DNA from 3 places in the Streptomyces vinaceus genome. Region 2 is predicted to be linked to each of the others. Evidence: riboswitches for the same ligand, from Rfam matches in the RefSeq annotation. Region 2 holds a riboswitch; each other region holds the start of a gene.
What was found. Region 2 has a riboswitch for cobalamin ahead of CP980_RS01495 (DUF4430 domain-containing protein). Riboswitches for the same ligand answer to the same signal wherever they lie in the genome.
Positions count from the first base shown of each region.

Region 1 (2,249 bases), 2.3 Mb from region 2:
GGACGCTCTCGTAACGACTGCCGTCCGGCTCACTGTGGACGGTGACCTCGCACTTCTCCCGGTCGATGAGCAGGTACACAGGAATGCCGGTCTCCGCGTAACCACGAGGCTTCTCGTGTCGGTCGCGGGCGTCCGTGTCGGTGTCGTACGACGTGACCTCCACGACCATCAGCACGGGGTCGGGGTCGGCCCATTCCCCATGTCCTGCGAGAGAGGCGGTCAACACCAGGACGCCATCGGGCCGAGCGCGGCCATTGCGATACCGCTGGACCTTGATCCCCTGCTCAGCGTAGAACCACAGGTCCGGCCGCGACTGCATGCACATGCGCGACAACCACACAATGATCGTCCCGTGGTCCCCGTCCGGCACCGCCTTGACCCCCAGCTTCCCGTTGATGAACTCGAACCGCAGCCCTTCGACCTCTCTGGCGGCTATCCGCGCCACGGTCTCGAACTCTTCGGTCAGCATCTGGGGCCGATCTGTCATCACGGTCATGCCTCGCTCGCCCTTCTCGACGGTGCTGTCACCGACGATAGCGCCGGGCACCGACAGCCGTCCGGCACACTCGACCGCATGGACATCGTGATCAGGGAAGCGCTGGCGGCGGAGTACGAGGCGCTCGGGGACCTCACCGCGCAGGCCTACCTCGGGGACGGGCTGCTGACGTTCGGCGAGGACGACCCGTACCTCGCGCGGCTGCGCGATGTGGCGGGGCGCGCCGCCGACGGGGTCATACTCGTCGCCGCGACGGGCGACGGCCGGCTCCTCGGCGGCGTGGCCTTCGCCGCGCCCGGGAGCCGGCTGTGCGACATCGCCGGGCCCGGCGAGGCCGAGTTCCGGATGCTGGCCGTCGCCCGGGAGGGCCGCGGGCGGGGCGCCGGGGAGGCCCTCGTACGGGCCTGCATCGACCGAGCCCGCGCCGTCGAGGGCGTACGGCGCCTCGTCCTGTCGACCACGCGGGACATGGTCGGCGCGCACCGGATCTACGAACGGCTCGGCTTCGTGCGGACGCCGGAACGGGACTGGGAGCCCGTTCCCGACCTCCCTCTGCTCACGTACGGTCTCGAACTGTAGCCACGCCGACACAACATCTAGGGGGTCGCACAGGAAGCGGCCCCCACATGTATGCTCGTGCTCGCTGTCGTCGCAGGGGAATCCGGTGCGAATCCGGAACTGTCCCGCAACGGTATGAAGTACACCCATTGGTGTCACCGCAAGTCCGATGACCTGCCGACAGTGCGCCCGGCTCGACCGAACCGGGTGTCGATACGTCCGGGCCTCGCGGTTGGGCCGGTGGACGCCGCGCGGTGCTGCCCCGTCATGCCCGCGCGCGCCCGCTCGAACCCGCGCCGCAGGTGTCCCGGAGCCGAGCGAGGGAGAGCTCCCCCCGTGACCATCGCGCCTTCCGCACCGCGCGCCGAGTCCGACCCGTCCGACACCGGAATCGAGACCGGGGGACCTGGGGCCGCGCTGCTGCGTACCCTCACCGAGCTGACGGCCGACCTCCCCGACACCGACCCGGGCCGGGTCGCCGCCGCCGCGCTCCGCGGGCGCAGCGCCGCCGCCGACGAGGCGGAACTGCGCGCTCTGGCCACGGAGGCCGCCGCCGGTCTGATCTCCGAGGACCCGGCGTACTCCCGGCTCGCCGCCCGGCTGCTGACGCTGGCCGTCGCCGAGGAAGCCGCGGGCCAGGGGGCCACCTCCTTCTCCGCCTCCGTCGCGGTCGGCCACCGCGAGGGCCTGATCGCGGACCGCACCGCCGAGTTCGTGGCGCTGCACGCGAGCCGCCTCGACGCGCTGGTCGAGCACACGCTCGCCGAGGGCGCCGACGACCGCTTCGGCTTCTTCGGCCTGCGCACCCTGCACAGCCGCTACCTGCTGCGCCACCCGATCACCCGCCAGGTGGTCGAGACCCCGCAGCACTTCATGCTGCGCGTGGCGTGCGGCCTCGCGGAGAACGACACCGTCCAGGCCGTCGAGGAAGTCGCCTCGCTCTACCGGCTGATGAGCCGCCTGGACTACCTGCCGTCCTCGCCCACGCTCTTCAACTCCGGCACCCGGCACCCGCAGATGTCCTCCTGCTACCTGCTGGACTCCCCGCTGGACGAGCTCGACTCGATCTACGACCGCTACCACCAGGTCGCGCGCCTCTCCAAGCACGCCGGCGGCATCGGCCTCTCGTACTCGCGCATCCGCGCCCGCGGTTCGCTGATCCGCGGTACGAACGGCCACTCCAACGGCATCGTGC
Region 1 covers NZ_CP023692.1:2,621,716-2,623,964, forward strand. The annotation lists gene CP980_RS11450 (Uma2 family endonuclease) at 1-496, opposite strand, end outside; gene CP980_RS11455 (GNAT family N-acetyltransferase) at 575-1,075, shown strand; cobalamin riboswitch at 1,127-1,250, shown strand; gene CP980_RS11460 (ribonucleoside-diphosphate reductase subunit alpha) at 1,391-2,249, shown strand, end outside.
Region 1: linked by a shared signal. The riboswitch ahead of CP980_RS11460 (ribonucleoside-diphosphate reductase subunit alpha) and the one ahead of CP980_RS01495 (DUF4430 domain-containing protein) in region 2 are both predicted to bind cobalamin.

Region 2 (2,249 bases):
CAGCCAGTCGATGTCACCCGCCGCGTCCGCGTTCGCCTGCGCGGCCCGCAGCATCCGGTCGAACGTGCCGTCCGCCGCCCAGCGCCGGAAGCGGGTGTGGAGGCTGGCCCACGGGCCGTACCGCTCGGGCACGTCCCGCCAGGGGACACCGGTGCGGAACTTCCATACGATCCCGTTGAGGACCATCCGGTCGTCCTGCCGGGGCCGCCCCAGCGCAGGCCGGGGCAGCAAGGGACGTATGAGCTCCCACTCGGCATCGGACAGTTCATGGCGGCATATCATCACTCCATGATCCACAACCCAAGATCACTTTGACGACAGGCTCTAGAAGGACGTCCAGGTGAAGGACACCTGATCGCCGGCGCTCAGCTTGAACTGGCAGCCGCCGACCGGGGTGGGGGTGCCGTTGACGGCGATGCTCCAGTAGGCGGAGCCGCCGCCGCTGACGTTCTTTATGGTGTCGACGGAGTAGTCGTCGAAGGACGCGTACCAGGTGCCGTCCCAGGTGAAGCCCTTCTTGTGGGCGGCGTCGTCGAGGGCCGCGGTCGGGGTGGGGACCTTGGACGGGTGGGCGCCGCCGTTGGTGCCGTCGCACTGGTGGGTGCCGCCGGTCACGGTGGTGACGTCGTGGCCCTTGGTCTTGACCTTGCCCTTGAACAGCAGCCCGTCGGGGCCCTGGACGGTCACGTCCACCTTGACCGCCGCGTTCGTGTCCGGCTTGGACTTCGCCTCGGCCGCGGCCGGAGCGGTGGCGAGGGCGAGACCGAGGGCGGCCGTGGTGATCACGGAGCGGCGGACGAGGATCTGGCGCATGGAGAGCCTTCCTGGTGGGATCTTCGGGTCTGCCGGCGCGAACCCTTCGACCCCCACCCGCGCACACCCCGTGCGCACGCCCTGGAGGGGAGCGCACCCGGGTGCCGGGTCAGGCTGGGGCTTCGGACTGCAGACCGTGACAGTGGGAAGCGGTGCACATCCCACCCCGGGTTCTCCGACTCACGGCGCACCGGGCGCCGTTCACGGTTGCAGGTCAGCGCCGGATTCCCACCGGCTTCCCCCAGTTGTGCATGCATTCGGTTGTGTGCTCCGGCCGCGGTGGGCCGGAGCAGAACGCATCGTACGGGCCGAAGAGCAGTGCGTGGAAGCGTACTTCGGCACGCACCGCCCGCGCGTCAGGGGGTCAGTCGCCGGCCGTGAGTTCCGCGCGGACCTCATGCGCGGCCGCGACGAGATGTTCCAGGGAGGCGCGGGTCTCGGTCCAGCCGCGGGTCTTGAGGCCGCAGTCCGGGTTGACCCAGAGCCGTTCGGCGGGGATGGCCCGGAGCCCCCTCCGCAGCAGCGCGGCCGCCTCCTCGGTGCTCGGAACGCGCGGGGAGTGGATGTCCCAGACACCGGGGCCGGCCTCGCGGGGGTAGCCGTGCGCGGCCAGTTCGCCGGCGACCTGCATGTGGGAGCGGGCGGCCTCCAGGCTGATCACGTCGGCGTCGAGGTCGTCGATGGCCTGGACGATATCGCCGAACTCCGCGTAGCACATGTGCGTGTGGATCTGGGTGTCCGGCCGGACGCCGCCGGTGGTGAGGCGGAAGGACTCGGTGGCCCACGCGAGGTACTCGGCGTGGTCGGCCGCGCGCAGCGGCAGGGTCTCCCGCAGGGCGGGTTCGTCGACCTGGATCACCGAGGTCCCGGCGGCTTCGAGGTCGTCGACCTCGTCGCGCAGGGCGAGGGCGACCTGCCGCGCGGTCTCGCCGAGCGGCTGGTCGTCGCGTACGAAGGACCAGGCGAGCATCGTGACCGGGCCGGTCAGCATGGCCTTGACCGGCCTGGACGTCTGGGACTGGGCGTACGTGGTCCAGCGGACGGTCATCGGCTCCGGGCGGGAGATGTCCCCGGCCAGGACCGGCGGCCGGACGTAGCGGGTGCCGTACGACTGCACCCAGCCGTGCTGCGTGGCGAGGTAGCCGGTGAGCTGCTCGGCGAAGTACTGCACCATGTCGTTGCGTTCGGGCTCGCCGTGCACCAGGACGTCCAGACCGGCCTTCTCCTGGAAGGAGAGCACCTCGCGGATCTCGTCCTTGATCCGCTCCTCGTAGCCGGCGGTGCCGATGCGGCCGGCCCGCAGGTCGGCGCGCGCGGTGCGCAGCTCGTTCGTCTGGGGGAAGGAGCCGATGGTCGTGGTGGGCAGCAACGGCAGCCCGAGGAGGGCGCGCTGGGCCGCGGTGCGCTGCGCGTAGGGCTGCGAGCGCCGCCCGTCG
Region 2 covers NZ_CP023692.1:322,317-324,565, reverse strand. The annotation lists one part of gene CP980_RS01500 (IS5 family transposase) at 1-282, opposite strand, end outside; gene CP980_RS01495 (DUF4430 domain-containing protein) at 325-813, opposite strand; cobalamin riboswitch at 962-1,110, opposite strand; gene metE (5-methyltetrahydropteroyltriglutamate--homocysteine S-methyltransferase) at 1,178-2,249, opposite strand, start outside.

Region 3 (2,249 bases), 2.0 Mb from region 2:
AGCAGCAGGAAGCCGATGCGGTACATGACCAGGGCCACGTCCACCACCGGCGCCGGGACCCCGGCCCGGACCAGCCGGGGCAGCACGTCCGAGACGGGCGTGGTGAAGGCGAAGAGCAGCACGCCGAGGGAGGCCGCCGAGGTCCGCAGCAGCAGCTCGGCGGCGTGCCGGGGGCCGTCGGGCGCGAGCGAGACGAACCCGCCGGGGCCGCCGACGGCCACCAGCAGTGGGAGCGCGCCGGTGAAGCAGAAGCCCAGCGGGATCCGGAAGGCCCGCCACAGCTGCCGCCCGGCCACGCCGGCCGGGCCGAGCAGCACGGCGAGCGTGGCGGCGGCGACCAGCGGACCGCCGGGCCAGGGCGGCAGGCATACGGCGCTGACCGTCAGGCCGAGCCCCAGCAGGGCCTTTTCCAGGGGATGCCGGCGCCGCCACCGGCTCGCGTGCGCCGCCACGTCGATCGGCAGCACCGCCTACGACTCCGAGGCGGCGGTGTCGGGCCGGTCCGCGGAGGCGTCCGGCCGGGCCGCGGCCGCCGCGGTCGCCTGGCGGCGTCCCTTGCGGACGCCGAAGTAGTACGCGAGCACACCCGCGCCCAGGGCCGCCTGGAGGGCGAACAGGGCCGACTCGACCTCCCCGGACGGGGGTTCGTACAGCGGCGAGAACCACGGCTCGTAGTCGGGCTTCAGCTCCGTGATCGCCGACTCCGCCTGCGCGTCGGCGCCCGCGAACGGCTCCTCCTTGCCCTCGCCCATCCCCAGCGCGATCGGCAGCACGGCCAGCGCCGCCACCAGGAGCAGCAGCAGGCCGTTGATCTTCGCGTTCCGGCTCATGCCCATCACACGGCCGCCTTCTGCTCGCTGCGACCGGTGAACTTCGCGACGCCCAGCCGGACCAGGTCCGACTTGCTCGACTGCATCAGCAGCCGCATCACGAGAACCGTCAGCAGCCCCTCGCTCACCGCGAGCGGGATCTGCGTCACCGCGAAGATGCCGCCGAACTTCGCGAGCGCGCCCGGGAACCCGGTGCCGGGGTCCGGGAAGGCCAGCGCCAGCTGCACGGACGTCACGCAGTAGGTCACCAGGTCGGCGAAGAACGCGCCGAAGAATACGGTCACCATCAGCGGCACGTCGAAGCGCTTCAGCAGCAGGTACACCCCGTACCCGGCCCACGGCCCGGCGATCGCCATCGAGAACACGTTCGCGCCGAGGGTGGTCAGCCCGCCGTGCGCCAGCAGCAGCGCCTGGAAGAGCAGGGTGATCGTGCCGAGCACCGCCATGATGGGCGGCCGGAACAGGATCGCTCCGAGCCCGGTCCCGGTGGGGTGCGAACAACTGCCCGTCACGGACGGGATCTTGAGGGCGGACAGGACGAACGTGAACGCTCCGGACGCCCCGAGCAGCAGCGTGCTCTCCGGGTTCGCCTTCACCTCGCGGGAGAGGGCGCGGACACCGTGGACGACGAACGGAGCGGACGCGGCGCCCCAGGCGACCGCGTGCAAAGGGGGCAGGAACCCCTCGGCTATATGCATGAGTGGGGAGACCTCTCCAGCACCTCGTGGATGGACAACGCGCCCCGGCCGGTCTCCTGGCTCACGGGTGCTGATGCCCTGACCCCGCCTTCCCGGGCGGTGCGGAACCTCCCGCGCCGCCCAGTGGCTTCCCTAAGGAGTGGAGCCGGACTTCCCGTTCACAGTGGCGAGGGCCGCACCGGTTTCCCACCGGTTTCCCGTACACCAAGGCCAGCTGACCCTAGTCGGAGGGACGGACCTGCACCAACCCGGCCCGAACGCCCGCCGGCAGGCGCGGGGCGCTCGGCGCGGTCTCACCGGCACTCGTCGCGGTGCGCGACGTCCAGCACGAGCCGCTCGGGCGCGTGCAGGGTGGAGGAGCGGACCGCCGGCGTCGAGGCGAAGGCGGCGCTCGCCCCAGCGGGCGTTCACGACGAGCGGCGCGGGCCGGACGCTCATGGTTGCACCCAAACCGGGCCCAACTCAACGGATCTTATGGAAACGTCATTTATCGGGGCAGCAGGGTGCTCAGCTGGGCGTCCAGGTCGTAGTGCCGCCGCTCTTCGCCGCGCGGCACCAGGGCGACCAGCCGCCGGCACAGCACCCGCACGTCCTTCGCCCGGGCGGACACCACGCAGCTCTGCGCGCCGTTGCTGAAGGCGAGGAAGACCCGCGGCTCCCCGCCCTGCCAGCGCGGCCACACCCGGACGTCGCCCTCGCCCGTCACGCAGGTCTCCCCGTC
Region 3 covers NZ_CP023692.1:2,332,126-2,334,374, reverse strand. The annotation lists gene cbiQ (cobalt ECF transporter T component CbiQ) at 1-467, opposite strand, end outside; gene CP980_RS10120 (energy-coupling factor ABC transporter substrate-binding protein) at 471-830, opposite strand; gene CP980_RS10115 (energy-coupling factor ABC transporter permease) at 836-1,528, opposite strand; cobalamin riboswitch at 1,558-1,752, opposite strand; gene CP980_RS10110 (SsgA family sporulation/cell division regulator) at 2,016-2,249, opposite strand, start outside.
Region 3: linked by a shared signal. The riboswitch ahead of CP980_RS10115 (energy-coupling factor ABC transporter permease) and the one ahead of CP980_RS01495 (DUF4430 domain-containing protein) in region 2 are both predicted to bind cobalamin.